DNA from 4 places in the Paenibacillus sp. FSL E2-0201 genome. Region 3 is predicted to be linked to each of the others. Evidence: predicted binding sites of a transcription regulator. Region 3 holds the regulator's gene; each other region holds the start of a gene.
What was found. The regulator Rex, encoded in region 3, represses fermentation and respiration genes when NADH is low (regulators of the CRP and FNR family bind a similar motif). The targets are predictions, from matches to a motif close to TTGTGAAATATTTCACAA.

Region 1: NSU15_RS15495 (cytochrome ubiquinol oxidase subunit I) is a predicted target of Rex. The motif match lies at 7,045-7,062, and genes of this name have one in related genera.
Region 2: nirB (nitrite reductase large subunit NirB) is a predicted target of Rex. The motif match lies at 3,551-3,568, and genes of this name have one in related genera.
Region 4: scfA (six-cysteine ranthipeptide SCIFF) is a predicted target of Rex. The motif match lies at 5,053-5,070, and genes of this name have one in related genera.

Annotation. Positions count from the first base shown of each region.
Region 1 covers NZ_CP150154.1:3,451,924-3,460,192, reverse strand. The annotation lists gene NSU15_RS15520 (sigma-70 family RNA polymerase sigma factor) at 1-171, opposite strand, end outside; gene NSU15_RS15515 (hypothetical protein) at 605-727, shown strand; gene cydC (thiol reductant ABC exporter subunit CydC) at 878-2,605, opposite strand; gene cydD (thiol reductant ABC exporter subunit CydD) at 2,602-4,434, opposite strand; gene NSU15_RS15500 (cytochrome d ubiquinol oxidase subunit II) at 4,503-5,519, opposite strand; gene NSU15_RS15495 (cytochrome ubiquinol oxidase subunit I) at 5,516-6,880, opposite strand; gene NSU15_RS15490 (GNAT family N-acetyltransferase) at 7,445-8,269, opposite strand, start outside.
Region 2 covers NZ_CP150154.1:4,735,031-4,743,299, reverse strand. The annotation lists gene NSU15_RS21620 (helix-turn-helix domain-containing protein) at 45-362, shown strand; gene NSU15_RS21615 (hypothetical protein) at 614-1,345, shown strand; gene ric (iron-sulfur cluster repair di-iron protein) at 1,547-2,296, shown strand; gene NSU15_RS21605 (hypothetical protein) at 2,747-3,457, shown strand; gene nirB (nitrite reductase large subunit NirB) at 3,675-6,098, shown strand; gene NSU15_RS21595 (nitrite reductase (NAD(P)H) small subunit) at 6,133-6,453, shown strand; gene NSU15_RS21590 (formate/nitrite transporter family protein) at 6,506-7,297, shown strand; gene NSU15_RS21585 (Crp/Fnr family transcriptional regulator) at 7,570-8,269, opposite strand, start outside.
Region 3 covers NZ_CP150154.1:4,467,622-4,475,890, forward strand. The annotation lists gene NSU15_RS20315 (AAA family ATPase) at 1-434, opposite strand, end outside; gene NSU15_RS20320 (hypothetical protein) at 427-969, opposite strand; gene NSU15_RS20325 (DUF5590 domain-containing protein) at 1,383-1,901, opposite strand; gene NSU15_RS20330 (amidohydrolase) at 2,070-3,371, opposite strand; gene NSU15_RS20335 (redox-sensing transcriptional repressor Rex) at 3,361-4,011, opposite strand; gene dinG (ATP-dependent DNA helicase DinG) at 4,145-7,006, opposite strand; gene NSU15_RS20345 (hypothetical protein) at 7,143-7,784, opposite strand; gene panD (aspartate 1-decarboxylase) at 7,896-8,269, opposite strand, start outside.
Region 4 covers NZ_CP150154.1:749,966-758,234, reverse strand. The annotation lists gene NSU15_RS03405 (S-layer homology domain-containing protein) at 1-656, opposite strand, end outside; partial or broken gene NSU15_RS03400 (SPASM domain-containing protein) at 971-1,387, opposite strand; gene NSU15_RS03395 (phenolic acid decarboxylase) at 1,558-2,052, opposite strand; gene NSU15_RS03390 (PadR family transcriptional regulator) at 2,209-2,754, shown strand; gene scfB (thioether cross-link-forming SCIFF peptide maturase) at 3,361-4,755, opposite strand; gene scfA (six-cysteine ranthipeptide SCIFF) at 4,878-5,027, opposite strand; gene NSU15_RS03375 (hypothetical protein) at 5,512-6,081, opposite strand; gene NSU15_RS03370 (DUF4855 domain-containing protein) at 6,382-8,269, opposite strand, start outside.

The DNA.
Region 1 (8,269 bases), 1.0 Mb from region 3:
TGTCTTCAAAAATACTTCCTGTGCGTTATCCTCGGCTTCGGCATAATTGCCCAGCATATGGTAACAATAGAGAAAAATCGGTTTTTGATAAACCTCCATGATTTTCTCAAATTTTTCTATCTCCCCATTCAACACATCTGCAATGATCTGACTTAACTCCGTATCATTCAAGCTGTCTCCCCCCCTTTCACTCTATACAACGAACAGCTCGACCCAAAATGTGACAGCAATCGTTTATGGTTTAAGCCATAGTTAATTACTTTAAATATTTTTCTTTTGTTGTATGTTAAAAAATTACAGTCAGTTAGCTTCATCTTCTTCATAAACCTTAGGAATATCATGACTATGTATCATCACATTTTCTGTAGTGGATTCAAAGAAAAAACGGATTTTGGTGTTTACCTTAAACTTATATAAAAAACGAAAGGCGCCCTAAACAGCCATAAAATGGCTTTCGGGACACCGCATGAGAATTAATCAGTCAATTGTTTAGATATTCATTTAGTACGATTGGTGAATGAAGCTGTAGGTTGGTACACAATAAATCTATGTTAAACGGTAAAGGTATTGAGTGCGGCAGTCAACAATCGAGAGAGATATTACTATGCTGAATCTACAGACAGGAATCTTGTATGGTCAGGTGTTAACTATCTTACTCTACCGCAAAATGCTTTCAAACTTTGTGGTGGAGCAGGTTACTGCGATGCTCCGCTATGTAAAAGGCTAGGATTGAGAAAAATCAATATTGGTAACTTCTGAAATTACACAGTTAATATTGTATCTGGCAGAAAAACTATCTCGTAACGTTAAGCGAAAAAATGCAGAAACAGTCTTGGACTTCCTATTAAGTCCAAGACTGTTTCTGCTTTTCCAATCATCACACTCCAACTTCTCCGATCATTTGCTGTTCAATTTTTTTCATCTCATAAAAATAACCTTTTTGTCTCATCAACTCCGAATAGGAACCCGTTTCGACTACCCTGCCTTGGTCCATGACCACAATCTGGTCCATCTCCTCCAAGCCGGTAAGCCGATGACAAATCAAGAGAAGTGTATCATCAGCCGCCTGTGCGTAGAGATGCTTAAAAACATGTTGCTCAGTCACATAATCCAGCGATGAAGTTGGTTCGTCCAGAAGCCATAACCGTCCTTTGCGGAGCATCGCTCGCGCCAGAGCCAGTCGCTGCTTCTCGCCGTCTGACAGATTCTCCCCTTTTTCATACACCCTATCGGTCAAAGATGTATCGGGCAGCTGCATTTTTGCCAGCACGTCTAACAATTGTTCGTCAGCATGTTCTTCTCCATTAAGCAGCAGGTTGTCCCGGATCGTTCCCCGGAAGAAATGACTTTGCTGAAACACCACATTAGCCGTTTTCCAAATGCTAGCCTCATCCAGTTCCTTTACCGAAATGTCGTTTAAACGTATATCTCCAGCCGTTGGCGTTCGCAGCTTGAGCAGCAATTCGATAATTGTTGACTTTCCTGACCCACTCGGCCCGACAATCGCAGTTTTGGACCCAGGTAAAATGTGCAGAGACATATCCCTAAGTGCCGGTCTCCATTCCCCTTCATATTGAAACGTAACCCCGGATAGTTCTATCCTAACAGCATCATTAACAGACAAAATGCCGCTTGGCTGCGAAGACTGCTCATCTATGGTCTGTACTGTTTCGGTCAGTCGTCTGGCTGCGTGTTCGCTATCCTCTTTATACGCGGGTAATGTGGCCATAGCCGTCGCTTCTTCAAATACGGTTTGTGATGCCATGACCAACATGGCAAGAAATACGCCTGCAAGCGCTCCTTCCATAATCAAATAGGCGCCGAGCGTCAGCACTCCCCAGGAAACGAGAAACGTAACAAAAGTGTGCATCGACTGCCCGCGCAGTAATTGCCCGGCTGCTCGTTGCTGTTCAGTTGCCAATACAGCGGAAGCATGCTGAAGCTGCTCCTCCCGCTGTGCCAATTGCCCGTATACTTTCAAATCCCGGAAACCGTACAACACTTCGGTAACTTCCGTGGACAGCTGCGCCCTCTGCTCACGAACGCGTCCATGTACTCTCCGCTGCCCGAGTAACACAATTCCTGGTACAACGAATGCCGTTATCAGCATACCTAGTACAAACAAAACGGCAATCCAGATCGAAAAGGTAGAAGTAAACAGCACCGTAGCCAAAAATACCATGACGACCATGATCGGAGGATAAGCAACTCGCAAAAAATAGTTTTGCAAACTTTCCACATCCCCAACGATCCGCGCAAGCAGATCCCCGCTTCGATTCTTGTTCAAAATACCAGGCGTTAAAGGAATAAGCTTGGCAAAAAAGGAAGTACGTAAACGGCTAAGCATGGAAAATGTCGCCCGGTGAGAGTACAAGCGTTCTCCATAACGGCTCGCCGCCCGGAGCAGACCAAGCAGTTTGACCATCGAGGTTAGTACAATCAAAGTATAAAGCGGTGGTGCAAATACCGTTTGTGAAATTAGATACCCGCTCGCGGAAAAGAGTGCCACACCGGCTATGCCGGCGATAAATCCACACAAAATGGAAAGAATGATATCCTTGCGCTCCTGAATCATCGCTTTTGACAGAACAGCCAGCTCATTCATGAGGATACCCCCCCTTTCCGCTGTACATCAACCATCTCGGCATACTGAGGCAGGCGCTCCATAAGCTCGTCATGCCGTCCAGAGTCCACTAACACTCCATTATCCATAAATAAAATCTTGTCGGCTTGTTGAATCGTATATAATCGGTGAGCCACCGTAATCATCGTAGCCGTTTTTGCCAGTTTGGTAATGGAGCGTTGCAGTACCCGTTCGGTGTGCAAATCCAGTCCAACTGTAGGTTCATCAAACAGAATGATGGCAGGCCGCTTCAAAAAAGCGCGTGCCAAAGCAAGCCGTTGCTTCTCCCCACCAGACAGACCCCTGCCTCCTTCACCAACAAAGGTATCAAATCCATGCTCCAATTGGGCTGTAAGCGCAGCGAGTCCTGCTTCCTCCCCCGCCCGCTCAATTTCTGCCTTGGAAATGCTCTCACGAGCACCAATCGCAATATTTTCAGAAAATGTACCAGCAAAAATATACGGATGCTGTGTAATGTAGCTAACATGTTCGAACCAAACAGACTCATCGTATTGCGAGAGTGGGCTTCCATTCACCAGGACCGTTCCCGTTGCAGGTTTCAGCAAACCGGCGATGAGATGAAGCAAAGTCGTTTTGCCGGAACCGCTTTTACCTACAATCGCAATGTGTTCTCCCGGATTAAACTGGATCTGACCCGTCTTAAGCTCGAATGAATCTGGTGCATACTGAAACCTGAGATGGTCAATTTCCATGGATGGCGGAACTGAAAGATCATTGGTATGGGCAAGCTCCAATTTGCTTATCTTGTCGACCCTACCCATGTTGACGTTCTCGTCGTTTCCCTGGAAGGTTAATGTTCCTTCATTGCCTTTCGCGTCCATGCTCTCCCCTGCCGTTTCTTCAAGCATCTGTTCCACCTTACGTACTGCCCCCATACTTGTTCGGCCACTGTGAAAGGCCGTTCCCGTATTCTTTAACAGGTTGTAAAACTCGGGAACGAGCAGCAAAACGAAAAAAGCGGTGTGGAATGTCATAGTTTTGAAAACAAGCAACTGGATAGCCAATTCGAGAGCTACAATGCCGATGCTTAGCATCACGATCGATTCCAGCATGAAGGTGTTCGTAAACGCAATCTTCAAAATACCCATCGTGGCATCACGGTAACTCAGACTACTGTGTTCAATTTTCTGTTGCTGACTGTGTGCCCGTCCAAATATTTTTAACGTCACCAGCCCTTGAAGAGAATCCAGAAACGTCCCCGAAAACTCAGCAAGTTGTGCATATTTTTCTTCAGATTTGTTCTTCGTTTTGAGCCCTACCAAAATCATGAACAGCGGGATGAATGGAGCTGTAAACAATAGAATGAAACCTGTGTTAGCATGTTGGATAAAAGTAACGACCAAAATTAGAATCGGGATGATAGCAGCTTCCATCATCCGCGGCATGTACTGACTGAAATAACTATCAGCCTCATCCACAGCATCCAGAGCAATACTGACCTTCCCTCCGGTCTGTCCACGAAGGGTTGACGGCATGGAAGAGTGGGTCAAGTTTTTCAGCACAGCCGCTCGCATATTCGTCTTGGCAGTGGCAGCCATGTGCAAACCAACTTTACCGTTTGCGTACGACAACAGTGTGCGTACAGCCATAACAGTCAGAAGTATGCCAAGCAACAGGATAACCGATGAAAATGAAGCTCTCTCCACAAAAATCCTTTGGACTGCTTCAGCAAGCAGCCCTGCCTGACTCACAATAGCTGTACCTAGCGCAAGCGAAATGACCGCGAGGAGGGTCATATTTTTCCTTTGTGAAGACATTTGCTGAGAAATCAGACTGGATTTCCTCTTCACAGATCACACCTCCTTTATATATAGGCTTGTAGAGAAACCTCAAACATGCCGTAATGGATTAATCAGTTTTATTTTTTCCCTTTTACATAATCCGCATCAAACAGGAAGAGTTTGAAGACCAGAATAAGGGATGGGATCAACAGGCATAGACCGCCGATAAATACAACAACTAACGCCAAGCCCATTGCTGGTGAAGTTGCACTGCTCTGAATCGTGATATACGGATCAAGAATATAAGGGTATTGCCCAATCCCATACGCGAAAAAAGCACAGAAAAATTGCAACATGATGCATATGAAAGCTAATCCGTAACGGCGTCCGTTATATAACAGCCACATCGCGATCATGAAGAAAGCAACGGAAAGTGCCAGCAACCACCATAAATCCATCATATTTTGAAAATGCCGTTCATTGTGTTGGCCCAAATAGATAAATGCTGTCAGTGCGAGAATTATCGTCGGTGTGCTCCAAAACAGGGCGTAGTTCCGCATCAGCTTCAACGCGGAATGATCCTCTGCACGAGATGCGTAAAAAGTCAGAAATGAGCCGCTTATGAACAAAACGGACACGATTGCCAGTCCAACGATGCTCCACGATAACGGATTGGTAAACAGCGCCCAGTAATCCAGAGAAACTGACTCAGCCTGCTTCACAATAAAGCCGCCTTCAGACAAAGTTAGCGCCACTGACAACGAAGCCGGAATAAGCAGGCCTGTAGCTCCGTACAAAAAAAGATAGACTATGTTTTTCTTGGAACCATAATTTTCAAAAGCATAGAACGAACCGCGAATCGCAAGAAGAATAACTGCAATACTTCCCGGAACTAGCAGCGCGGAGCCATAATAATAGGCCGTGTCCGGAAAAAATCCGACGATGCCAATGTAGAAAAAGATAAAAAATACATTTGTGATCTCCCAAACGGGTGATAAATAACGGGAAATCAGACGATTAATGAGATGATCCTGCTTAGTCAAACGAGCATAAAAGGCGAAGAATCCTGCACCGAAATCAATGGAAGCTATAATTAAATAGCCGTACAAGAACAACCAGAGCACCGAGATGCCAATTATTTCGTAACTCATCATTCAGTGCCCCCCTTTTCCGTAGATTGATTAGGATGTTCCTTCATCCATTTCTCCATCTCAACTTCTGCCGGATTATTGTTGAACAAGCGTCTTAACACGATTACACACATACTGCCGAGTACGATGTACAAGAGCAATAAGGCGAAGAATATAATTCTTACATTCGGTGAAGTCGTGGCAGCCTCCTCTACACGCATATATCCACGGATAATCCACGGCTGTCGCCCAACCTCTGCATAAAACCAGCCTAGCTCTACAGCTAGAAAAGCGAGCGGTGCGATCAGTGCGATGATGCTAAGCATCCACTTGTTAAGCGCATTGCGCTTTTTCCAGAACACAAACAGGAAATATAGAACTGCTATCGCGAGCAGAGCAAATCCGATTCCGGCCATTAAATCAAACAGATAATGAACGAGAAGCGGTGGCCATTCATCCTTGGGGAATTCCTCCAGCCCCGTTACCTCTGCATTAAAGTCTCCAAAGGCCAGAAAGCTGAGCACCTTCGGCAAATGAAGAGCTCCTAGAACTTCATGCTCTGCATTCAGCCATCCCATTAAAACCAAATCCACACCGCTACCCGTCTCAAAATGCCACTCTGCCGCTGCAAGCTTCTCCGGCTGATGCTCGGCCAAAAACTTGGCGGACACATCTCCAGCTAACGTGTTCAGCAAGCCGAACAGTAAAACAACCGCCATCATGAGATTCAAGGATTTTTTGTGGTATGCGGATACCCCTTTTCTCAGCATCGCAAAGGCTGCAATACCGGCTAACAAGGCAGCTCCTGTCAAATAGGCCGAGCTTAATACATGGAACACCTTGGAGAACGTCGCCGTATTCAGCATCGCTTGCACTGGGTCAATCGCTGTGAATTGGCCTGCTTCCATGACAAAGCCTCCAGGCTGGTTCATGAATCCGTTCACCGTCGTAATGAAGACGGCAGACATGCCTGCCCCGGCGACAATAGGAATCGTCAGCAGCCAATGGATATACGGATTTTTGAACCGATCCCACGTATACAAATAAATGCCCAAGAAGATGGCTTCAAAAAAGAACGCAAACACTTCCATGAATAACGGAAGAGCGATAACATTCCCAGCCAGTTTCATAAAATTCGGCCACACCAGTGCCAGTTGTAGTGAAATCGCTGTACCGGTCACGACACCAACCGCTACAGAAATGACAAATCCGCGAGACCACCTCTTCGCCATAAGTGTATAATGGGGATCTTTCTTTCGGATCCCGATGAACTCTGCTATAGCGATCATTAGCGGTATACCGACGCCAATCGTCGCAAAAATAACGTGGAACCCGAGAGTCAAGCCTGTCACCAGCCTGCTCCATAGCACCGTATCAATTGCCATTCTTTACTGCTCCCTTCAAACTCTGTTCATTTTTCGTGATAAGTTGATGCTTATGATTAGGCCGGCTTACTCTTGGGCTGCATTCAATATCAGGTTTAGCCGGGCTCAGTGACATCGTTGGCTGTTCGTTTTAGTATGACTTTCCTCGTTCTTTGCTATGTAAAAAGAGAAAAATTTCACAAAGCAAGAGTTGACGAGCCTGATTTACCTGATACTGAGCAGTCAAATTAATAACGTGACCTAATGATTAAAAACATCTTATCTTAAAATGCAAGTAATTCAATCACAGAAAGCTCTTAAACCTTAAACGTTCAAGAAAGGGACAAATCTTTCTAACAACTCAGTGAATAACACAAAAATCACCCGAAGGAGCTATTGATTCATTAGTGTATATGTGATGTCACAAGTCTCCTCCTAATTCGATGTTAAAGAAAAACGATATTTCCTCATCCTAATCCGTAATATATACCCCCTTTTTCAATATAAAAAACACTGACTCAAATCATCAGTGTTTTTGAATTAAATATCGTATTACTTACCAAAGGCATCGCTATATCATCTTCGTTATGACAAATCTTTCTCCATTTCGTATTGCTCAATATATATGTCGAGACCAACTCCTTGAAGGAAACGTATAGAATTTCTATCTCTTTTGTCTACATTATTGACGGTAATGGTTGGGTATCTCTTTCCGATCCAATGAAATAAGGAACGTCCAAATCCTCGGTTTCTTTTTTCTCGCAAAACACCGAACTGCAGAACTGCTCCGTTGGCCGATTTTATTACCGCGTATCCACAAATCTTATTCTCTTCCCTTATCGTGACCACATCGTATAAATGCGGGTTTCGTAAAATTGCATGAACAGATTGTTCCCAAGATGGTTCCGAATTCCAGTAAGAATGTACCGATGTCCAATCGAAATCTTCCAGGCGAACCGAAGCAATGGAAGTAAAACTAAGATCGTCCGGAAGGGTTACATCAATATGCCCCTTGAAACAAACCAATTCTCTATGAATTTGAAATCCTATGGCGGTATACGCTTTTATAGCTTTATCATTGGTTTGGATCACTTCAAGCAAGCATTTTTGAATATGATGTTTTTTAAAAATGGGAATAGCATGACGATAAATTTGTTCGACTAGCCGTCTCCCTCTATATAAAGGAACGACTCCTGTACCGGTATTAAATGCAGTTCTTTTGCCGTTATGTTCACCGATGCCATGCATAACAAATGCAACCTGCTTATCTTGATCAAAAGCACCGAACGACAACTGATAATTCACTCCCGCACCTGCAAACTTATCAGCTAATTGCTCCGAAGAAACTTGAAATGGAATGACATAATCGGAGAAGGCTTCGTTAAAGCAAGTTGTAAACTCTTCTAATAC
Region 2 (8,269 bases), 270 kb from region 3:
ATATACTAACTAATAGTAAGTTTCGCTAGTGAGAGGTGAGAACAATGGAAGAACATCAATTTGCGATGTGTCCCAGATTTGAAACAGCCTTCTCTTTCTTAGGCAAACGTTGGAATGGACTTATTATTCAGACATTGATGAGTGGACCGAAGCGGTTTAAAGATATCTCCGGCCTCATTCCTTCAATGAGCGATAAGATGCTGTCCGAGCGGATGAAGGATTTGGAAGGTGAGGGTATCCTGGTTAGGCATGTATACCCAGAGACACCCGTACGTATTGAGTATGAATTAACAGATAAAGGCCGTGCATTGCAGCCTGTTATGCAGCAAATTCAGTCTTGGGCTGAGAGCTGGGTAGACTAAAATTCACAGTAATGTTGTGGCCCTTTTTCCGAAATGGTGGAAAAAGGGCTTTTCAATTTCTAAATATTAGACAGTGACAGTTTTGTTCCAATCCTTTATGCTTGAAAAAAACTTGCACAGTTTAAAAATAATTGTAATATAATAGAAAAACATTGTATGATCCTTGAATGGAAGCGCTCGCGTATTTGGTTTTTGCTCAAAACTACTCAGCTGGAGTACAGGCATAGCAAAACTATTAGGAGGCGAGGGAGATGAAGACGAAGACGACCCTGTTTTCCCGGGAAATAACGTATGGAAAAAAGGATGTTGCTGAGCTAGAGAATGCTTCTATCAAAGTACAGCTCATCTATGACAAGACGTTGTTCATGCTGCATAGCCATCTTCCTGATTCCTTATGGGATGCGTGGATTGGCGTGCCTTACAGCATTATCTCTTCACTCTACAAAGGGAACAATGATAGCGGAACTATTTTTCAAAAATGGATTCAGAGTCCGACCGGCTGGAAATGTATTGGCTGTGAACGGCACTGTCTGGAGTCGACGGAACCTCTCGAAGAGGAAAATGCGGTGAATCAAGAGCGACAATATAAGTTTCATAACGGCATTCGCCAGAGCATGGTGCTGCAAGCAGTAATTTGGTCCATGTACGAGAACACCGTATTATTCAAGCCCTTTTTAGGCGATGAGCCTTTTTTTGACGATGATGATTTGCATACGATATCCTCTTATTTCGTTCCAACATATCTTAATGAGTTTCACCTTATTGAGCGGTCTAAGCCATGTAAAGAATACAAAGATCAGAATATCCGAGTCTTTCAGGAATGGATTTCCGCGCCTGATCTTGTCCTTAAATGGAATGGGGGCTTGACGGAAGGAAGATGGATGACCGGTGTCTATATGGATCACTCGCGTTTTGCCGGGTTGGGACCTTATTTGAAGGATTCAAAGGGACAGCGGACGTATATGCAGGCTTATGTGCAATAAAGAGAGTTGAACAAGCACCTTTGTAGGTAAAGGTGCTTTTTTTGCGTTTATTTTGCATGTGCATTAATCTCCAATTTCGTTCAAAAATAAGATACAATTTCCGTGCGTACAATCACAAGTCAAAGTTCCTTTCAGGGTTAAGGTGAAGAAGTGGATAAGATTTATTCAAAACCTAATCCCATAACCCAAGGAGGAGCTATAATGGAAACTAAACAACTTAATGATAGTATTTCGGATTCGAAGCAAGCACAATCGGTACAAGCTGGGTTTACCCCAGATGCGCTAGTTAGAGATATTGTATTGCAGTTCCCTAAAGCAGCAGATTATTTCAAGGCAAAACGGATTGATTTCTGTTGCGGTGGAGCTAAACCTCTTGCTGAAGCGGCGGCTGAACGTGGTCTGGATCAAGAGCTAATCATCAGTGATCTTAACAAGCTGTTCGAAGAGTATCCAGTACCCGGAGAGGAAATCGCTTGGAATACTGCACCTTCTGAAGAGTTAATTGACCATATCATAAACAAACATCACCGTTATCTCCGTGAAGAGCTACCCCTCATTAGCCAAAATGTAACTAAGGTGTATCGAGTGCATGGTGGCGATTCTCCTCATCTGGCTGAGTTATATGACTTGTTTAACACACTAAAGGAAGAACTACTTACGCATACGGCTAAAGAAGAAGAAGATGAGTTTCCTAAGCTGTTGACGTACGATGCTAATCCTACTGAAGAAGGCTTGACAGCAATCCGCGAGTCATTGTCTGAGCTGGAGAATGAGCATGATGGTGCGGGCGATATTTTGAGAAAAATACGTAGTGTTACAGATGATTTCACTCCACCGGCGCATGCTTGTACGACCTATCGATTAACATATGCTCGGCTGGAAGAGCTGGAGAGTATGACTTTTGAACATGTACATCTGGAGAATAATATATTGTTCCCTAGATACCAGTGAAGACGAATAGAGCTCTAAAGAGTCCCTTAGGGGGCTTTTTTTATTGGGAAATTATACAATGCAAAGCAATGAGGATACCTCCGTTGAAAAAGGTAGATGAAATGATCCTGAAAAATATGGTTAAGATTAATTGAAGGCAGGTTGGCCAGTTGTGGAAGGATGCTTAAACGCGGAGAACGAAATGTCGCCGAATGAGCAAAAGAAGGGAAGCCTGCAAGTGTGCGGTTTTTGTTCTAGGGATGTAAAAATTATGTATTGCGTAGAAAAATAATCTATATAGAGGAATTCTATGTTTATATAATTTTCGAGAAGAACTCTATTCTAGGGAATCTAGAATTTTTACTTATTTGAGAACAAGGCTTGTTTAAGTTATTCTTAAATAGATAGTATACATAACTTTACAAGCCTGAGACGCTATAGGGTCATTAGGCGGGATAAGGCGGTGCCAGGATGCCCACGCGAAATTTGTGGAAGTTGATGCTAGGCTTAATCATCGTATTCATAATAAATGGATGCTCCACTCAGACTGATGCTAATAGTAATGATAATAATGGTGCAGCAGGATCTGAGGGGCCGATGATATCGATTAAGATTGGTGATCAAGAACTGCTTACCAAACCATCGGACAGGTCACTCAGTGGGAGCTACAGAAATGGAATATCAATAATGGAGTTACTGAAAGGTAGTAATATTGCCACATTTGCTGAGGATAACTCAAGTATTCTTTCGGTAAAGGATTTTTCACTAGAGTCGGGAATGGTTTGGGAGCTTCAGATGGACGGTCAAATCATTGGGAAAGCGGATTGGAATAATGTTGTAGGATATGATTCACAGCTAGTCTTCACAGCGAAATCTAAGGACCATCAAGAACCACTTCAAACTGTAATGCTGACTTTGAACGGCGGAAGTGTAGAAGTAGATTTGCAGCATTCATATATTATGTTATTTAAAGAGGATTTAACTGTAAGAGAATTGCTAAAGAGCTGCGGTATGGTGCAGATGGATGATGGTAGTAGAAGCGTGCTTTCTGTTAATGATTATACCCCGCTAAGTAATGAAGTCTGGAAGCTGAAGGTGAACGGAAAGCTACTGCTCGATAATGGGATGGATATGAAGCTTATGCCTCATGATGTCTTAGAGATTCTATTAACTTTACGCTAAAAATAGTACATCAAAGCCAGATTAACGGTTCTTCAGAATCGTTGGTCTGGCTTTTTATGTTTGAAAATACCTAACAATCATTAGCGAACTAAAGTGTGAAAACATTCACAATTAAAGTGACCGCAATCACAATGACGACTTGAATTTGAACCGTATAATTCCAATATGTAGAAGAGAAATTGAGCATGTACTCATAAGCTTGAGGAGGCACCTAACCATGACAGCGAAGAGAGAAAATTTAGTGTTAGTAGGCAACGGTATGGCGGGCATAGGTACGATAGAGCAGATTTTGAAGCTGGGTGGAGCTTATGACATCACGGTCTTTGGAAGTGAACCTCATCCCAATTACAATCGGATCATGTTGTCTTATGTTCTTGAAGGTAGCAAAACCCTTAATGATATCATCCTAAACGACTGGAATTGGTATGAAGACAATAATATTACCCTGCACACGGGTACTACAGTGACACGAATTGATGAAGAGTCCAAACAAGTTGTTGCAGATAACGGGTTGTCAGTGCCATACGACAAAGTAATTATTGCGACAGGCTCGAATTCTTTTATTTTACCTGTGCCTGGCAGTGATAAAGAGGGCGTGGTTGGGTTTCGAGATATTTCCGACTGTGATGCGATGCTGGCAGCGGCCAAACAATATAGTAAAGCGGCTGTAATCGGCGGGGGATTGCTTGGGCTGGAAGCAGCAAAAGGTCTTGTGAACCTAGGTATGGACGTTACTGTAGTTCATTTAATGGAAGACCTGATGGAGCGCCAGCTTGATCGGAATGCCTCCTCGATGCTGCAAGCTGAGCTAGAGCGTCAAGGTGTGAAATTTGCTATGGGCAAACAAACGGTAGAATTGACCGGGGAACAGAGAGTAAGTGGATTGCGGTTCAGTGATGACAGTACGCTTGCTGCAGATTTTGTGGTAATGGCCGTCGGAATTAAACCGAATGTAACGTTGGCAAAAGAAAGCGGAATCTCCGTAAATCGTGGGATCGTAGTGGATGATTATCTGCAAACCTCCATGCAGAACGTATATTCCATCGGCGAATGTGCCGAGCATCGTGGAGTGTGTTACGGACTGGTGGCCCCGCTATTTGAGCAAGGCATGGTTCTAGCTAAACATTTATGTGGTAGTGAAACGAAGCCTTATGAAGGTTCCATTGTTTCCACGAAGCTTAAAATATCTGGGGTGGATGTATTTTCTGCAGGTGAGTTTTTGGATTCTCCTGAACACACGGTGATCTCAAGCAAAGATGAATGGAAGAGAACCTATAAGAAAATTTTGCTCAAAAATAATGTAATTGTCGGTGCGGTCTTGTTCGGTGATGTGACGGAGTCCGCGAATCTGCAAAAGTTAGTAAAACAAGGCGCGGTAATGACCGATGAAATTTATACAGAGGTCATGGGAACGGGATGCTGCGGTGGGGGAGCTAAGAAGGGTGCTTCCGTAGAGACGATGGCGGACGAAGAAATTGTCTGCGGTTGTAACGGTGTAACTAAAAAAGCGATCGTAGATGCCGTCACCGAACATGGTTTTACTACTGTGGATGAGATTAAAGCTTGCACTGGCGCTACTCGCTCTTGTGGGGGTTGCAAACCCGTAGTAGAACAAATCCTGCAATTTGTCTTGGGTGACAGTTTCCAGCAAGCTGCCAAGCAAGGTATTTGTGGCTGTACAACGCTTAGCCGTGATGAGATTGTTGCTGAAATCACAGCTAAAGGTCTTAAAACAACAAAAGAGGTCATGAATGTACTCGGTTGGAAACAAGAGGAAGGCTGCTCCAAGTGTCGTCCGGCGATTAACTATTATCTAGGGATGATCAACCCTGATACTCATCAAGATGAGAAAGAATCCCGATTTGTAAATGAAAGAATGGGTGCCAATATTCAAAAGGATGGAACCTACACTGTAATACCACGCATGTACGGCGGGGTAACAACACCAGAGGATCTGAAGAAAATCGCCGATGTCTCGCTTAAATATGATGTGAAAGTTGTGAAGGTGACTGGCGGGCAACGCCTGGATCTGATCGGTGTGAAAAAAGAGGATTTACCTAAGGTATGGGAAGAGCTGGATATGCCTTCAGGTTACGGTTATGCCAAATCTCTTCGTACGGTTAAGACTTGTGTGGGCTCGCAGTTCTGCCGTTTTGGCACACAAGATTCGATGGGAATGGGCGCTCTTATGGAGCGTAAGTATGAGCGTCTTGATTTTCCGGCGAAGTTTAAAATGGCTGTTAACGGTTGTCCTCGTAATTGTGCAGAATCCTGCACGAAGGATATCGGTATCGTCGGTAATGATGGCGGTTGGGAAGTATTTATCGGTGGTAACGGCGGTATTAAACCGCGAATAGCGGACGCCTTCTGCAAGGTGAAGACCGATGAAGAGTTAATTGAAGTGTGCTCGGCTGTGATGCAATACTACCGTGAAACCGGAAATTATTTGGAGAGAACCTCCGAGTGGGTTGAGCGTATGGGGCTAGAACAGATTCAAACGGTCATTCTCAACAATGAAGAGAATCGTAAAGAGCTTGCGGCGCGGATTGATTTTGCCTTAACTCAGGTCACAGATCCTTGGAAAAAAATACTGAATGATAACAGCACACGTGCTGCACTTTTTGAAGAAACAAGACTTTAACGGATAGATTACACAAACAGAAGGGAGAAAAACAATGAAAATGGCAACACAGACATATACGATAGGAACTGTACAGGATTTCCTGTTACAGATCGGCCGGGTAGTTGTGGCTGGAAATATGGAGCTGGCTGTATTTCGTACCTCTGACGGAGTGATCTATGCGCTGGAGAATCGGAGCCCTCATCCCAAAGGGGGTCCGCTTGCTGAAGGGATCGTTTCGGGACACTTTCTTTATGATCCACTGTATGATTGGAAAATAGATCTTCGCACGGGTGAAGTACAAGCACCGGATCAAGGTAGTGTTGTGACTTATCCTGTCTCCCTTAGTGGAGACATTGTGACAGTGAGCTTGTAGACACCGAAGGTTGTAGTAAAGGATTAAATAGAAAACGGTGGGGTGGAGTATTATGTTTACACAAAGTGTGGAGAACATTGTCGAGGCGGCAGTCAGCAAGCGAGACCAAATGAATGAAAGTTTACCAAGATATTTTCTAGCAGCCCTCTTGGCCGGGGCATATGTGGGCATTGGGATTATTCTTATTTTCTCGCTGGGGGCGCCTCTAGCGGCTGCCAAATCACCTTTCCAACCTCTCATTATGGGTGCATCCTTCGGTATTGCCTTGACTCTTGTTGTGTTTGCTGGATCAGAGCTGTTTACCGGAAATAATATGTTCTTTACGGTTAGCACACTAGCTGGCAGAACAAGTATTTGGGATACCGTCAAGAACTGGGTGCTTGTGTTTGTAGGGAATGTGGCAGGGGCAGTGATTTTAGCACTATTAATTCGAGGAACTGGACTATTCAGTGCGGCGCCCCCAGAGCATCTGATCTTCGCAGCTGCAGCTAAGAAAATGAGCCTTCCGTTTTCGGAGCTCTTTTTCCGTGGGATTCTCTGTAACTGGTTGGTCTGTCTAGCGCTATGGATGGCTTCACGCGCTAAAAGTGAAACAGCCAAACTGGTTCTGATCTGGTGGTGCTTGTTCGCCTTTATTGCGAGTGGTTATGAACACAGCGTGGCTAATATGACCCTACTGAGCGTTGCTGTGTTGCTCCCGAATCACCCAGACACCGTTACGATTGCCGGATGGATACACAATATGATACCCGTTACACTAGGAAATATAATTGGCGGTGGCGTATTTGTTGGTATGGCCTATTGGATGATCTCTCCCGTGCGAAGTACTCAGACTAAACGTTAAGAGAATATTTATGGTTATAGGGCTGACCCAATTTCGGGTCCAGCTCTTTTTCTAAATATAAGAAAGTATAAGTTTCACGCTATAAATTATCCTTATATTTCTCGCATAAACGCTTACCGTCCATTAGGGACGCCGAAGGCGTTTTTGCTTGTCTTGTGGTATAAAAAAAGACGCCTATGTTAGGCGCCTTGGACCACTCTATTTTATAATGTGCAGAATAATTGGGTCATATAAGTTTCATTGAGGTGAATAGAGGGTATATGATAATGGAATTAAATTCGGCAGATCTCGTTTGGACACATTTCGCAGTGGCAAATTTCCTGCAGCATACCAAGATCCTTGATGACAATCATGCCGTTTTCGTACTCAACCGCATCCTTTTTACGCAAGTCACTCAGCATCCGGTTTACACTCTCACGAGTGGCGCCGATCATGTTGGATAGATCTGTATGCGTAATTTTTTTGTTGATGAGGATGTTCTCACCATCGCTGCTCTTCTCACCATAGGTGTTGCCAAGTCTAATGAGTGTGGAGCACAATGCGCCTGGTTTGCCATACATCATCAAATCACGGAATTTCGTTTGAGTTAGACGGTGATGAATGCCCATCCATTTCATAAAGTCGATGGCAAAATCACAATGTTGGCAAATGAGAATTTCTAAATCCTTTTGCTCGATGACGCCTACTTCACTTTCTTCAATCACTTCTGCAGTAAAGCTGTGCTTGGTGCTGAAGAATGGATCCGCTTGACCTACCATATCGCCGGCTTGGTACATATAAAGAATAAGTTCTTTACCCTCATCCGTTGATTTAGTTAATTTCACACGTCCACGTTTGATATAAAACAATTTATCCGAGTAGTCGCCTTCCCAGAAAAGATGTGAACCCTCTGGAACAACGCGCTCTTTCATAGTAACAAGAAGTCTGTTGAAATTCTGTTCGGAGAAACAGTTTGTATTTCCGTGGGCTTCG
Region 3 (8,269 bases):
ACATACATTTCAACAAATTCACTACCTGATGCAGCTACGAATACAGAATTTGTATAATGTGCAGCCGCTCTGGCCATAAGGGTCTTACCTGTTCCTGGAGGACCAGTGAGCAGAATCCCTTTTAAAGGACGAATCCCAAATTTGCTGATTTCCTCATGACGGATCAAAAAATCGAGTGCTTCACGAAGCTCTTGCTTCGCATTGTCTTGCCCGCCAATTTCTTCAAAAGTTAGCTTTGAAGGTCCTTCCTTCTTGCGTTTTTTCCCAGCACCAGCGTTCACCGTAAGCCCGCCGCGCAAATGAGCAATTATAAGCAGTGCAGTAAGCATTCCAGCTGCTATAACAATTGGGAATATATTAATACCTAAAAAAGCCATGAAAATAAACAGTACAGGAATAAATCCGAGTAAAATTTCTTTAAGATACTTAGGCATTATTCCATACCCCCAAGGTCGCAGGTTTTCGCGGCAAAATAATGAATTTACTTTCTTTTCCATTACTTAAACTAACATACACATTGTTGTCGTCGATTTCAGTAGATGCTATCACATTTTTATATTCTGAATGTTGCTCTTTTAATCTATCAAGTTCAGTAGGTATAAGAGTATATTTACGGCTCTCCATCGCTTCAGCTACAGAGAACATCGCTTTATCCCAGTAATCATCCAATAATTCACTTGAATTTTGATCCACATCGAGTTTAAGTTTACGTCCTTCAATCACTGATTTTCCTTCTTTGGATACATACGATACTAGATCACGTAAATTCGTGCCCGGCTGCAAATCAAGTTTCAAAGTGACCTCATCGCGGTTAATACTAATATGTGAATTGTTTACTCCCTCATAACCGGATACAATCTTTTGGAGCGGTTCCTGTAAAGCAAACTGACGATATAAAAAGAATCCTCCGAACAATAGAGTAGCCGACAGTAGAGACGTTATCAGTACAGGTACAAGACGTAATTTCAAGAAACGTCCTCCTCTCAAAGATGACAAAATGTAAACAGAATGATCAATAAATCAAAGCTGTTAAGCGCTCATCAGAGCCTAACGTTCTCTTAATACTGTTCTAATTACAAACAGTAGTATATCACATGTGTATATATAAAAATGAAAAAAAGTGTGAATATATTTAAAATTTTATTTTTTATTTTTTTCCAATTCATTAAATATATTGATTTATTTCAACGAAAAAAAAGAGCCGTTACTTGTCATTAACAGGCTTATTTCCACATGTGTTTTTAAATAGAATATATAAAAACTACCTACTTAGTATATCACAAATAGTACATTACGAGTATATCAAAATAATCCATCATATTAACGAAAACAAGCGAACCATAAATGGTCCGCTTGTTTCTAGTATAGTACTTTTGTTTATTTTAGCGGCTGGGTAAACTATATCCTTCACCCATTCGAGCTCCATCTGAGAACCGATAAAATTGATAATAATAACGACCGCTTTGTTTATAAAAAAGCTGCCATGCATACTCTCCGTTATATACCCCCGGCAACAACCGCTCGATACTAATGTCCGGAAGATCAGCTTTAATTATGCTGCGTATTTTCGCTTCAGAGGTCCCTTTACTCAGTTCCTCAGCATATACTGCGTCGTTGCCTTCTGCAAACTTCCCGTCTACAGTAAAGCGTACCCATACCATCAACTCGGTCCCGGATTGATTCTTCCCTGTTAAGACCCAGTACACTGCATTTTCATCCCACACGGATTTCTGTGCTTTAGTTACCTCTGTCAGACCAGCGCTGGTTTTGGCGATATCCTTAGCAATATCTCGCTCGTTCCATTGATCTTTCATAATATAGGCATAGAACTGGATAAGTCCAAACAGAAGGAGCAGAATCAGAACTGACCCCAGGAGGATCCATTTTTTCCTTTTCTTCAAGGTGCAGCTCCCTTTCTAGTAATATATCTTTTTTGATTATATAACACACCCGTGTGTTTATCCAAAGTTTCATATTCATTCATATAAATTCTTATATTTACAGAAAAGGCCGTAACTTTTGCAAACGCAGAAAGTCACAGCCTTACAGTTAATTCTTATCATCTTAGACTAGCGCTTGAGCAGCCCCTCAAAGGATTCTTGCGCCTTACGACGGATAGCTTCCTCATCTAACGTTACACATTGTCCATGTTTTACAACCTGTTTACCATTCACCCATACATGCTCAACATCCTTGGCACTGGCAGAGTATACAGCATGAGACAGCAAATCTGTGTGCGGTAGTAAATGCGGCTGGTCTATATCAATCGCGATAAAGTCAGCTTTCATGCCTACAGCGAGCCTGCCCACATCATTTAAAAAGATAGACTTCGCGCCATACTCTGTAGCCATACTCAGAGCTTCCGGAGCCGGTACAGCCGTAGGATCACCACTTACACCTTTATGGATAAGTGCTGCAAGACGCATCTCTTCAAACATATCCAAGTTATTATTACTTGCCGCGCCATCTGTACCCAGCGACACCTTCACACCGGCCTTTAGAAGATCCGTAACACGAGCAACTCCACTAGCCAGTTTTAGATTACTTCCCGGGTTATGAGATACACCTACATTATGACGAGCCAGAATCTCGATCTCTTCATCATTCAAATGAACGCCATGAGCAACAATAGACGGACGTGTGAACATTCCAAGCTTCTCTAAATGCGCTACAGGCCGCAGGCCGTAATCCACTACATTCTGCTCCACTTCGCGATTCGTTTCGGACATATGTGTATGCATCGGTAAATCCAAATCATGCGCCGCCTGTACAAACTTAACAAAGAAATCCGGTGGGCAAGTATATGGAGCGTGTGGCGAGATCATCGTTGTAATTCTACCGTCAGCCTTTCCATGCCAGTTCCGTGCAAAAGAAATCGCTTCCGCAAGCTTGTGATTCTGTACTTCCTCTGGACAAAGACCGATTACGCCTCTCATCAATACGGAACGGATGCCTGATAATTCGACCACCTCAGCTACTCGATCCATATGATCATACATATCCAGGAAGGTTGTAGTGCCACCTTTCAGCATTTCCAGAACAGACAAGGAGGTTCCCCAGTATACATCTTCTCCGGTGAACTTCTCTTCCATCGGCCACATTTTTTCCTGAAGCCACACTTGAAGCGCCAAATCATCTCCATAACCACGAAGCAATGACATTGCAGCATGGCCGTGTGTGTTTACCAGACCAGGCATAAACAACAGACGACTGCCATCAACAACTTGCACACCTTCTTCCATCAGAGGCTCTTCTTTTCCTATGTAAGTGATCAAATCATCTTCAATAGTCATATATCCACTAAGAACAGGCTCATCCGTTCCCGGAATAAGAAAACGCCCGCCTTTGATAATCGTTTTACTACTCTTCATTTCCGCTTTCTTCCTTTCCGTCTTTCAAATAATAAGCAAGGCTTTGCAAATCCGTTGTAAAATCGGCTGCATGAACCCGGATATTCGGTGGTGTTTTTAGAATCACTGGTGCAAAATTCAAAATCGCCTCAATGCCAGATTCAATAAGAATATCTGCTACATTCTGCGCTTCTGAGTCAGGTACTGTAATAATCCCAATTCGAATGCCTTGCTCACGAACTGTCTGACCTAGCTCCTCCATGGGTTGAACCGTAAGAGAGTTGATTTTCCGCCCTACCTTAGGTGCATAAGAGTCAAATATAGCGGTAATCTTCATAGTATCCTTCAGATAAGCATTATAATTAGATAATGCATGTCCAAGGTTACCGGCACCTACTAATGCCACATTCAGCTGTTGGTCCAGCTTCAAAATATGACGGATTTTCTCAATAAGATAAGTTACGTCATACCCGATACCTTTTCTACCGAAGTCTCCAAAATACGCTAAATCTTTACGGATTTGAGCGGGATTCAGATCAAGTTTTTGTCCTAATTCTTGCGAGGAAACGGTTAATATTTCACGTTTCTGGAGATCATTCAAGAAACGTAAGTATACAGGAAGTCTGCGAACAACGGCTTCTGATATTTTATCCGATTTCATAATTTACCTCCTAATTTAAGTACTATTCTGTTTGAATCCAATTAAAATTTCTGTACCTCGTCTCAATGAAGAGCGGTATTCTCTTATACCGCCCTTCATTGTGGAGTGATTAATTAAACAGAAGATGTCCTTCTTAAGAAACGCCTCCGTCTTCCAACCACTCTGCTATACGAGGAACCATTTGATCCGTAAGCATATGTTCCATTTTCGGGCCAGGCAACGAATAAAGGAAATACTTCCCATAATGAGATTCGATAACCCTAGTGTCATACACTATAACAATACCCCGATCCTGCGCTGTCCGTACCAGTCTTCCAAATCCTTGCTTGAAGCGGATAACTGCCTGAGGCACCGACAATTTCATAAACGGATTCTTCTTCTGGGCTTGTAATAACTCAGACTTCGCTTCCGCTAGAGGGTGATTAGGCGGTTGAAATGGAAGCCTCACGATGGCCAGGCATGTCAATGCCTCACCCGGAATATCTACTCCCTCCCAGAAGCTGCTAGTTCCAAGCAGAACTGAAGCAGCACTGTCCTGAAAGCGTCGAATCAGCTTACTGCGGCTTCCACCTTCCACGCCTTGACCTAGCACCGTGATTTCTTGTGAGGCTAGAGCCTCTTTCAGAGGATCGTAAACTTGGCGCAGCATCTTGTAAGAAGTAAACAGAACAAGCATCCGTCCGCGTGTCGTAATAGCCGCTTCTGCTAGTGACTGTACGAGCGTATCGACAAATCGGGCATCACCCACACTGCCCTTCACACTAGGGAAATCCCGTGGAATTACTAATAGTGCCTGCTCCCGATACTTAAAGGGAGAAGGAAGGAGAGATGTCATTAGACGCCCCTCTTCCGCAGCTTCATTAAGTCCGAGATTATCAATCATAAACTGGAACGATTTATCGACAGAAAGCGTCGCCGAAGTTAACACAATACTTTTCTTTTTGTCGAAGAACAGCTCTTTAAGCTGGGTACTAACATCAACAGGGACGGCATATAGCTGTAGCGATTTGCTGCGATAATTTCCATTCGCCTCCAGCCAATATACTACATTCTCGTCGTTTAATCCCATAAAAAACCGTACTTGCTCACGTATAGAAGCTAAATCCTTAAATAAGCCGCTAATATCGGTTACTAAACTATCTGAAGAAGATTGACCTTCTTGATCACGCATCTCATTAAGCATTTTATCACCCTTACGGATAATTTCGCTCAATGTCAGATTCATAGTATTCTCCAAAGCAACCAATTCATCCCAATCTTTCGGTTTACGGGTAGGAAGTAACCGCATGACTAGCTGTCCAGCTTCTCCCGCCGCTGCATCGCTACGTTCCGGCAAGAGGCTAAATAGCTTGTCACTAAGTAGATCCCAGGTTTCTTTTACAGTAAGCAGATCTGGATAGATTCTATCGATAACTCCGCTCCATTCAGAAGCTTCCTCACTGCCTGATGACTGAAGCATTTGACGAAGCGTTGGGAGTTGGCCGTTACGACTATCCTTGTATAATCGGGACAGCGTGTGAGCCACCGTGAAATGCTTCATATGCATACCTAAATGCTTGCCAGCCACGTCCTCCAGATGGTGGGCCTCATCAATAACAAGATGTTCATAAGCCGGGAGTAGCTGGTGCCCAGCCTTAACATCTGCGAAAAGCTTAGAGTGGTTCGTAATAACCACGTCAGCAATACCCGCTTCATGTTTTGCCCGATGGTAATAACACTTGCGGAACCAAGGACAGGAGCGACCGAGACAAGAATCGGTATCGCTTGCTACCGTCTCCCAGAAATCTCCGCCACGACCGCTTAAATTGAGCTCTTCGTCATCCCCTGATTCACTTTGTGTCAACCAAACGATCATCTGAGCCGCAGTAAGTGCATCTTCCCTTGGACTTATAAAGTCTTTTTTATTAATTTTATGTTCAAACTTACGAAGACACAAATAATGCCCTCTGCCTTTAAAAATCGCAGCTTTAAATGGAAACGGAACTACCTGCGTTAACAAAGGAATATCACGCTCACGCAATTGATCCTGCAGATTAATGGTATGAGTGCTGACCATAACTTTCTCATTAGTACGAACACTTTGGTATATGGCAGGCAACAAATAACCAAGCGATTTGCCGGTTCCTGTCCCTGCTTCGATCAATAGATGTTTGTCTTCGGCAAGTGCCGTTATCACCTCATTGATCATAATATCCTGAGCTTCTCGGCTTTCATACTGTGGCAAAGTGTCTTTAAGCCGTTTCGTTACTTCATCCATATAATCTGTAAATGATAAATTCTGTAGCGGATTCTCAGCATGCTCGTCGCGAGGTGGAGCTAGTTCATTCCAATCCCCTACTGCAAGCGCTAATTGACGATAGAAAGTCAGATCACCTTCGGGTTGAAGCGTCTCCGCTTCCCGCTCACGCAGCAGACCATCAAAATACCAACCTAAATCACTATCCTCTTCGGTAAACAGCTCACATAGTCGCTGGATGGTGAGTAACGGTAAACTATAAAGCTCCTCCAGACATTTCAACAGCACAAGAGCTGTCGCCAGTGCATCACTATCTGCCTGATGCGGACGATCATGTGTCACTCCAAAATGTGCACTAACTGACCCTAGTTGATAGGATGTTAGGGAAGGAAAGCAGATTTTTAGAAAATCAATCGTATCTAAAATCCGCCCTTGAAATGGTAAATACCCACATCTGTCTAAAGCATTTTGCAAAAAATGGAAGTCAAATGCGACATTATGCCCTACAAGCACAACATCATCCAAGAGTGGAACAAGCTCCATCATCATCTCATCCAGCTCAGGCGCATCCTTTACATCATCGTCGGTAATCCCCGTCAGACCAGTTATAAAAGGAGGTATCGGCGTTCCGGGCTTGACGTAGGAACCATATACCCGGGAGATGGACCGGTCTTCTTCTATAATTGCAAGGCCAACCTGGATAATTTCACCCACGGATTGGGTTCCCGTTGTTTCAAAATCAAGCACGGCAAATTTCATTATAATTCTATTCCCTTTCAATTGAGACTCTTAATCAGCATAACAGAAGTTGCGAAAAAAGGCGATGCACACCACTGGTTCAGGGGATGCATCGCTTGAATGAAAATGCGGAATAATAAACCGTAAACGTAATAATTTACAATAATGAAACAAGCTGATTTCCGAAATGAAGCTTTCCTCCACGGCGGCGGCAAACCTCCAAATTAACCGTTGGTTCAGGAAGTGCAGGGTCAAGCTGCAATGAGAGGCCAAACAGCTCCTGCGCTTCATTGAAGCGTTCCTGTGAAGCCCGGATGCAGCCTAAAGCATTATAAACCATTGCTTTCAGCTTGGTTTCCCGTATCAAACCGAGCATATGGTTCAAATGACTCCACGCTGCTTCCCCATTCCCTTCCTGAAGGTAAGAGATGGCTAAATATAAGCGAGCAGCCAAACTATCCGGATATTGCGCAATAACTTCCTTAAACTGCTCAATACATTTTCCATACATCAGCAGCTTATAATACCCCTGGCCTCTAACAAAAGTATCCATGCAGAGCTCGGGTGCTTCCTGCTCTGGCATGTCCTCTTCAGCCACAGTCGTAAAATCTACACTTTCACGAAAGTGACTTAGCTTCTCTGCAAAGGCCAGCCATTCATCCATTACTTTATCGCTTAGTCGGTGCAGCATATTATAATTGCATAAAAGCTCATTCCGGCGGGCACCCTCCGCTGTAGGGTAATCTGTAACGATCTCCTGAAGCACCTTGTTCATTTCAGCAAACAAATGTTGAAACATGGGCTATCCCCCTTTACTGAAGATGAAATCAGTTCAGCTTGCCTGACTTCATTTTCTGCGAGAACGGGGTCTTTCATCCCTGCCATTCATTACATGGCGTAAGTCCATTATTTAAGCGATTGTAGCATGCAATTCATGATCAGCCAGCTTGACGGGTCTGTTGTTCTCATCCACGAATACCACTGTTGGCTTATGCGACTCCAGTTCTTCCGAAGACAACATCGCATATGAAATAATAATTACTGTGTCTCCTGGTTGAACAAGACGGGCGGCTGCACCATTCAGACAGATCACACCACTTCCGCGAGGTCCAGGAATAACATACGTTTCTAACCGTGAACCATTATTGTTATCCACGATCTGTACTTTTTCATTTTCAAGAATATCTGCCGCTTCCATTAAGTTCTCATCAATGGTAATACTACCCACATAATTCAAGTTCGCTTCTGTCACCGTAGCGCGGTGAATTTTGGATTTCATCATAT
Region 4 (8,269 bases), 3.1 Mb from region 3:
GTTTCGCCCGAAACCGGGGTACCCGTAACAGAGAATACACGTGTAGCCGTGCTCATATTGTCGTTTCGCTGCCAGGAAAAAGCTACGTTGCCGTCGGACAATTCCGTTATAGATATAAACCGCGTGAGTGCCGGGGTACTGGCAGCAGAGTATGTATTAATCTGCGTCTGGCCAACTACCTTTTGTCCTGACTGGTTTAGCACCATGAAATAGGCGTTGGGGTTATTCTCCCTAACAGTCCCCAATTGCAAATTGTTTGCTCCGCTGTCGCTTTTATTGTAAGTAATCAGAATATTGCCATTACTTAGCGCAAGCATGTTCACATCAATCATCTGGTAGTAGGTATCCATTAAGTTGCTAAGATTAACATCTGTTTTAAGTGCTCCTGTGCTGTCAAAAACCTTCAAAGAATAAGTATAAACGTAGGAATTGCCTTGATAAGCGAATGTGTTCAACACTACTGCGGTACTTCCGTCAGGAAGAACATCAACATCAGAAACATTCTTACCCGAGGCGTTTGTAACTGGAGGCTGAATGGGAAAGTCCACCGTTTGGGTGAATGAGGGTATGGCAGCGTATGCCCGGAGTGAAATCATCGGTAGCAGTCCAATGACTAATATAAAAGCCAATCCAATCTTGCCTAACTTTTTTAACATTGCTTTCCTCCTTGTCGAATGACTATTCATACAATTGTTAACGCTTCCGTAATTGCAATTAATACAGAAAAGCAGATTTCTATCCTATTATATCGACATTTCTTAGAAAATAGTTTATTTTTCGACAAAAAAATACGCTAAATCACGAATTTATTATGACTTTAGTCATATATATTAGTGAATTCCACATCCTGGTTGCCGATGAAGAAGACAATCTATGATCATAGTTCTAGTTAAAACAAAAAAACCGAGAAAGAGCACTTCTTTTAAAAGTGTCGATTTCTCAGTTATAGTTTATTCGTCCGTTAGGTTAATTAGCTAGGTTGCCCTTCCATCGCTCTAATCGATTCCTCCACCTTCACCATCATGGAACATTCGACTCTTTTGCGGAAGACGTCACAGCTGAAGTCATAGGTTCCGACCAGAGAACCCGTCGCGTGCAGTGCATTGGCAGGACAACCACCGCTGCAGTAGAGCTTCGCCCAGCAGTCCTTGCATTCCGGCTTCAAGTAGCAGTTGCTCTCTTTGTATTGACATTGCAGTTAAGGTTTTGTGATGCCATCCCAGAGGTTCCCCATGCTGTATTCTTCATCCCCTACGAACTGGTGACAAGGAAAAAGCTCTCCCCAAGGGGTGACCGCAAGATATTCCGTTCCTGACCCACAGCCAGTCATTCTCTTTTGGATGCAAGGCCCTTCCGAAAGGTCAAGCATGTAGTGATAAAAAGTAAACGCCTTGCTTTGCTCACCGCGCCCGATCATTTTTTTATACAAACCGAACTCTCCAAGCAGTTGGTAGCGAAGAAAAAATCGCTGTAAAGAGCACAAACAAGAGATTGATAGCCCCAAAAAAGCTGGTTTAGTATAGCGTAAGCCCAGCACAAATTGTAATTATTATTTTTTTATTTGTTCAAGGGTTTTCCCGCACGAATATCATCCGTCATACCGGTGTAAGGTGCAATTGAAATTAACTCTTCGTTATTCACACCCGCGTTTTCATAAAATGTAATATCGGCAAATTCCGGTACGACATATTTTGGATAGGTATCGTATTTCTCACGAGATTCTTCCATTAATGGAATAAAGTCATTTTGATAGCGAACTGTGATTTCCGGATGTTCATGGACCCATTTTGGAAAGAAAATAACTCCATGCATCCGCTTCTCATCAGGCATGAAATTCAGTGACACATCCGTACCGGTCGGCTCTGTCCAGGACACTTTATATACACCTTCTACAAGTTTAGCCAAATCCACTTTTTGGTCACGCACCCAACGACCGCCTACCATGCCACTGTGAATACGATAATCTATGGTATCCTCATTTTTTATGTAAATTTCATATTCCCAACCATTCTCATAAGTATAAATCATGTGACTACCAATAAACTTGTCCATGCTTAAATCCTTCTCTCATAAATAGTGTTTTGGTACATGTTGAAATGAATAGCAATATAACGACGAAACATGTAAATATAAACATGTTTAAATCAACATAATTATTCTAGCATTGTGGTATATTGATGTCAAACATGTATCGTAGGGAGATTGCAAATGCGAATTTTAAAATATGCTCTATTGGGTCTGATAGAAAAAGAAGAAATAAGTGGATACGACATTTCAAATCAGTTTAAGCGGGAGATTGGTGAGTTCTGGAGCGCTAAACATAGTCAAATTTATCCAGAACTTAAAAGGCTGACAGCGGAGGGGCTGATCGAATACCGTACCCTTATCACAGGAATTAAACTAGAGAAAAAAGTTTACTGCATTACGCAAAAAGGCAAGCAAGAATTACTTGATTGGCTAACACAACCTAAAACACTACCAGAGACAGAAAAAGATGAATTTATGTTAATGATGTATTTTTCAGCTGCGATTTCTATGGAGGAGAGAAAGCGACTACTACAGGACCAAATTACAAAGAGAATTGCAAAATTAGAGATATTATTGAGCAATCAGAACTCGCTGGAGTTAGCAAATGATAATTTTAAGTCGCCTGATTCTTGGCAATTTGGACATTATCTGGTTTTAAGCAGGGCTATTAGTCGAGAACAAAGTTATGTTAAATGGCTTGAAGATACACTCCAGCTATTAGTCTAATACTGAGTGCTCATATAGTCGTCTTAAAGAACTCTCCGGGATTTTTAACAAAATACGTCGTCATCAGTAGGGTACGCCGTCTTGGTCTTGGTTACCTTACGGAGCTGTCGGTGGAACCCTTCGACGCTGTTCGTAGTGTAGACGAGCTTACGAATCTACGCAGGAAAGTCAAAGTACGTCGTGAGCTCCAACCAGTTGCCTTCCCACGAGCGAACGACGAGGGGATACTTCTTCTCCCACGTCTCCCGAATAGACGAGAAAGCCACTACCACTTCCTCCAGTGTGTGGGCCTGGTACACGGGTTAGAGGGCAGTCATAACGGCCAACGCGTCCTTTTTCGCGACATATTTGATTGTGTTACGGAGCAGATGGATGACGCACGACTGCATGCGCGTCATGGGAAAGACCTTTGCACCGCTTCGGAGAAAGTAATAAAAAAGCAAATAAATTCGAGTTAAAAAAACAATTGAACAACCAGGTTAAAAGTAAGAGATGTGGGGAACGACGTAGAAGAAGAAATAGGGGAATTGCCTGAAAAACCGAGAAAGAGCACTTTATTTAAAAGTGTCTATTTCTCGGTTATGGTTTATTGATCCATTATTTTAATTAGTTAGGTTGTTCTTCCATCGCTCTAATGGATTCATCCACCTTTACCATCATGGAACATTCGACTCTTTTGCGGAAGACGTCACAGCTGAAGTCATAGTTTCCGACCAGAGAACCCGTCGCGTGCAGTGCATTGGCAGGACAACCACCGCTGCAGTAGAGTTTAGCCCAGCAGTCCTTGCATTCCGGCTTCGAGTAGCAGTTGCTCTCTTTGAATTGACATTGCAGCTCAGGCTTTGTGATGCCATCCCAGAGGTTCCCCATGCTATACTCTTCATCCCCTACGAACTGGTGGCAAGGAAAAAGCTCTCCCCAAGGGGTGACGGCAAGATATTCGGTTCCTGACCCACAGCCAGTGATTCTCTTCTGGATGCAAGGCCCTTCTGAGAGGTCAAGCATGTAGTGATAAAAGGTAAACCCCTTGCCTTCTTCGCCGCGACCGATCATTTCCTTGGCGAGAATTTCGTACTGGTTGTATATCTCCGGCAGGTCCTCCTCGGTAAGCGCATAGGGCTCCTTTGGATCACAGATGACTGGTTCCATAGAGATTTTGTCAAAACCAAGGTCTGCGATATGAAATATATCGTTGGTGAAATCGACATTGTTACGAGTGTAAGTTCCCCGTACATAGTACTCTTGGTCTCCGCGCTTACGAACGAATTCCTGGAACTTCGGAAGAATATGATCATAGCTGCCTTTTCCGTTAATCGTTTGGCGAAGCCGGTCATGAACCTCTTTTCTTCCATCCAGGCTTAATACGACATTGTACATTTCCTGATTTAAAAACTCGGTGACCTCATCGTTCAGCAGCATCCCGTTCGTCGTGAAGGTGAAGCGGAACTTCTTTTTGTATTCTTGTTCTTTGCTTCTTGCATAAGCTACGATCTGTTTAACAACTTTCCAGGCCAAAAGCGGTTCCCCGCCGAAAAAGTCAATGTCCAGGTTTCGATGATGACCTGAGTTTTCAAGCAGATAATCGATAGCTTTTTGTCCAACCTCATAGCTCATGATTGCCCTATCTCCGTTGTATTTCCCTTGGCTAGCGAAGCAATAGTCGCATGACAAATTACAGGTATGCGCAACATTGAGGCAGAGTGCCTTAACATAAGTTTTTCGTTTTTTTAAATCGAGCGAGAGGTTCTCATACTCATCTTTTGTAAAGAGCTGTCCATCATTTTTAAGTTCCTCGATATCCGCGATGGTTTCTCGAATGTCGCTCTCGGAAATGCTGGAATCATCTTTATATTTATCCAACAGCGTTGTCACGATTTTTTCGGGGGAAGTTTTCTCATAATCCGCTATAATTTCATATGCTAGGTCATCAACAACATGCACCGAGCCACTATAGGTATCGAGCACGATATTGTATCCATTTAGTTTATATTGATGAATCATACTTACTAATCAAGCTCCTTTTGCACACAAGTAGAAACGGCTTTGCCATCCTTTAGGGATAGTATCCATTTCTTAAAAATAGCCGCCCATCAGCAGAGCAATGGGCGGTAACATTCCGAATCCTATCTGTTCATTGCATTTTCACACTTCTGGTTTGCTACGCCGCAGGAAGTTTTACAAGCGGACTGGCAAGATGTCTGGCATGCGCCGCATCCGCCGTGTTTTGCGGTATCCATCAGTTTGCGGGTGCTCAGTGTTACGATTCTTTTCACGATAAATAACTCCTTCTGTAATTTCTTGTGATCACTTTCACTTAATTTCCATGGAACATCGTAGCAACCTCACATAAGTACGTCTATGATTCCCGTCACCTAGCAGAGCAGAGAGGGGTTAAACATAAGCATCAACGTTAATTTCCGTGCATTCTTTCATGCTTGTGATCGTAGGATGCCGTAGCGGGAACCAGAGTCAGAGCAATGCTAAAAAAGTGACCAAAGAAACAAAAAAGAGACGGCAATGATGCCCTCTCTTTAACAACGATTTTTTCTCATACTTGTCCGTAAAGTCCAATAAATATAAGGATCTCATAACACTGTATCCTTCCTTACCAGTAGAGCGACACTCTCCGATTCCATATGCACCATATGCGAACATCCCTCTCAATATCATGGCTATTGTTATGGCGGGAAGAAGTCGCGTAGAATTAGGGATTTTTGTAGGGAGTGTTTCTTGAATATTCAATGAAGTTATTTATATTTATAATGTACTACGCCTTAGTTCATAAAAATATTGCACAATTGGATGCTTTAACTTCATCTTCTCACTCATGTTTAAAATTCGCTTTTTCCCAACTCGTCTGTCCACTATAGCTAAAATATTCAATAAGATATCATTGCTTTCTAAGCTCTCCTCTATGGAAATAGATAAATACTTAGTAGCTATAACAATAAAGTTCGATTTACTTAATGATGTCTGTGCTGACAAAAGCTCCTTTGCAACTTCTGATATTTTTCTGCTTCTTGCAATGACTATTAGCCGATCCTCCGGGATGATCCCCTTACTATCTTTTCTAACCGCTTCAATGTCTTCATGGTTAATAGGAATTTGGAGATCTGAATCATTCTTAATCTCCTGCTCCGTCTGATACCATCTAATTGAGCTAGTTCTATCATTCATTTTGAGTACGTTCTTTTTATCTACCGAAATATAACAATCCCCTGATTTATCAGGTAAATAACGATAACTGCTTGCGCGATATTCAACCCTGCCGTATAACGCAGGACAGAGAAAACTCTCCAGTTGTTGCTTCAATTTGCTCCAGGACATGTATCCTCCTATGTTTTATGTTATAAATACCTGTTGAGGCAGTCGTTCTATTATACAATACATAATACAATCCCACTAAAACCTTAATAATATCTTGATATTCCGTCTTATCATCACCTCTGTACATAGAAACAAGCCGATTAGGTATAGACCCCGTGGTCTGGCACCTAATCGGCTTGTTATGTTACGACTCAAACGTTTTCACTTCGTTTATTAGTCTTACTCGGACAGATAATTCGATAACCGGTACAGGAAGTTTCAGCGCAGGTCGTATTGCTGCTTGGATGGATTATTTCTCCATTACTTATCGTGACCTTTACCCGGGTTTTCTTTTGAGTATTCAAAGGTCACTTTTACAGGCTCGCTCATATAGCCAGTCGATAGATACGCCTCATTGGTTCCCTTTAAATTACCCGTAAGTTTGAATGTGAATTGGAAGCTTCCCGCGACTGTACTCTTCGTCTCATCTTCGAGTTGAACCTTGCCTTTCGGATCAAGCACCTTCAACTTCACATTTGTAAGGACGCCATTCATCAGCAATCCATCAATCGTTACTTTTTTCGCTTCCTCGTCAACCTTTACTTGTATGCCCTCTATGCCCTTCACGTCTACAGCGCCCGAGAGGTTATAGACACCAAACTCGTAGATGGAATATCCGTAATCGGTTGCTCTTTTTATGCCTTGTAACTTCATGTATCTTGCCTTGACCGGGTTGAACTGAATCGTTTCTTTGCCATCATGCGCGGTAATAATTCCGTCATTTGGCATGACATTGATCCAGTTCTGCTTATCGTTCGACACAAGAAGTTTGTATTTATCGGCACGAGCATATTCCCAATCGATTCGAACCGTATCCATTTCCTTCACTTCATCGAGATCGACCAGGAACCAAGTATTGTCCACGTATTCGCTCGCCCATCTTGAAGCAGGGAATCCATCGACGGCTTTAGCCGGTGCATAATTCGCATTATTGCCTTCGGTCGACGAAGCTTCTACCGTTTTATTCTGCGCCAAATTGCCTATTAGGTAATAGACGCTTTCCTTCAGCGTATTGTACGCCTCATCTTTTATCGTACCCGCCTTCTTGAATTCATCCAGCTTTGCGTTAAAGCCTTGGAGATATTTGGTGACTTGCGCTGCATCGTTCCCTTCATAGCGCATCATCATTTCCAAATAGTTGTTCAAAGAACGCACCGTTGCAGAATTCGTAAATTGCTTCGCTTTTTCGAAGCGGTCGACTAGCGCTTTCATACCAGATGCACTCGTCGTTGCTTCGATAACATATGACTTTGTCACCATACGCCCCGCGGTAACGGTAATGTTAAGCTCATGTTTGCCAAGCTTGCCAAGCTTGCCTGCAAGCGGAATAACAGTACCCGCTGTATAAGGCTTGCCGTCATACGTCGCCGTCACTTTCGTCAGACCATCATCCGTTCTAAGCTTCCATGTAAAGGATACGGATTCTGAATCGGGCAGCTTCAACCCGCTCTGGAACGGATTGCCGTTCATCTGCACGTCTACCTCGGAAGGCGGAGCCTCATTGACCTGATACGTTCCTTTAACAAATTGATACAGCCAGTCGTAAAGAACGCGTGTCGCTGGATCTTTACTTACCGCGGTGTTATAGACTGCATTGTTGCCTTGATAATACGATTTGAAGCCATCCTTCATGAGCCCTGTCTTCGCACCACTGTTCAAGTAATCGATATACCGCTCGCGGAACACGCCGTCCGTCAGCATCCGATCATCGAACTCGAGTTCATTGGACATGCCATACTGCTTCGCCAGATTCGCAGAATCCTCCAAGCGCTCGATATCCGTCGGCTCGAAGAAGTAGTTCGGTTGGATCGTCACCGCATCGAAGCCAACATCCTTCCACATGAACGCTTTATAAGCGAAGAAGTGCGGAATCCAGAAGAACTTCAGGTCCTTGCCGCTAATTTGCATATCATGCAGGGTACTGCTCACCGAACGGATCAGATCCGGTCCGGATTGGCTTGTGCTGATTTGCTCTTCGAACCAGTACATACCTACAAGCTCGAGGTTAGCGTAACCTTTTGCTTCCCATCTCGATTTGACTTGCTGCAGCCACCATTGAACTGCTTTTTCACGGTTCGCAAGGGCTTTCTCTTTGCCAACGGAATCATTGAAGTTCAGCGATTCTCCACCTTGTTCAACAGCTCCGAAA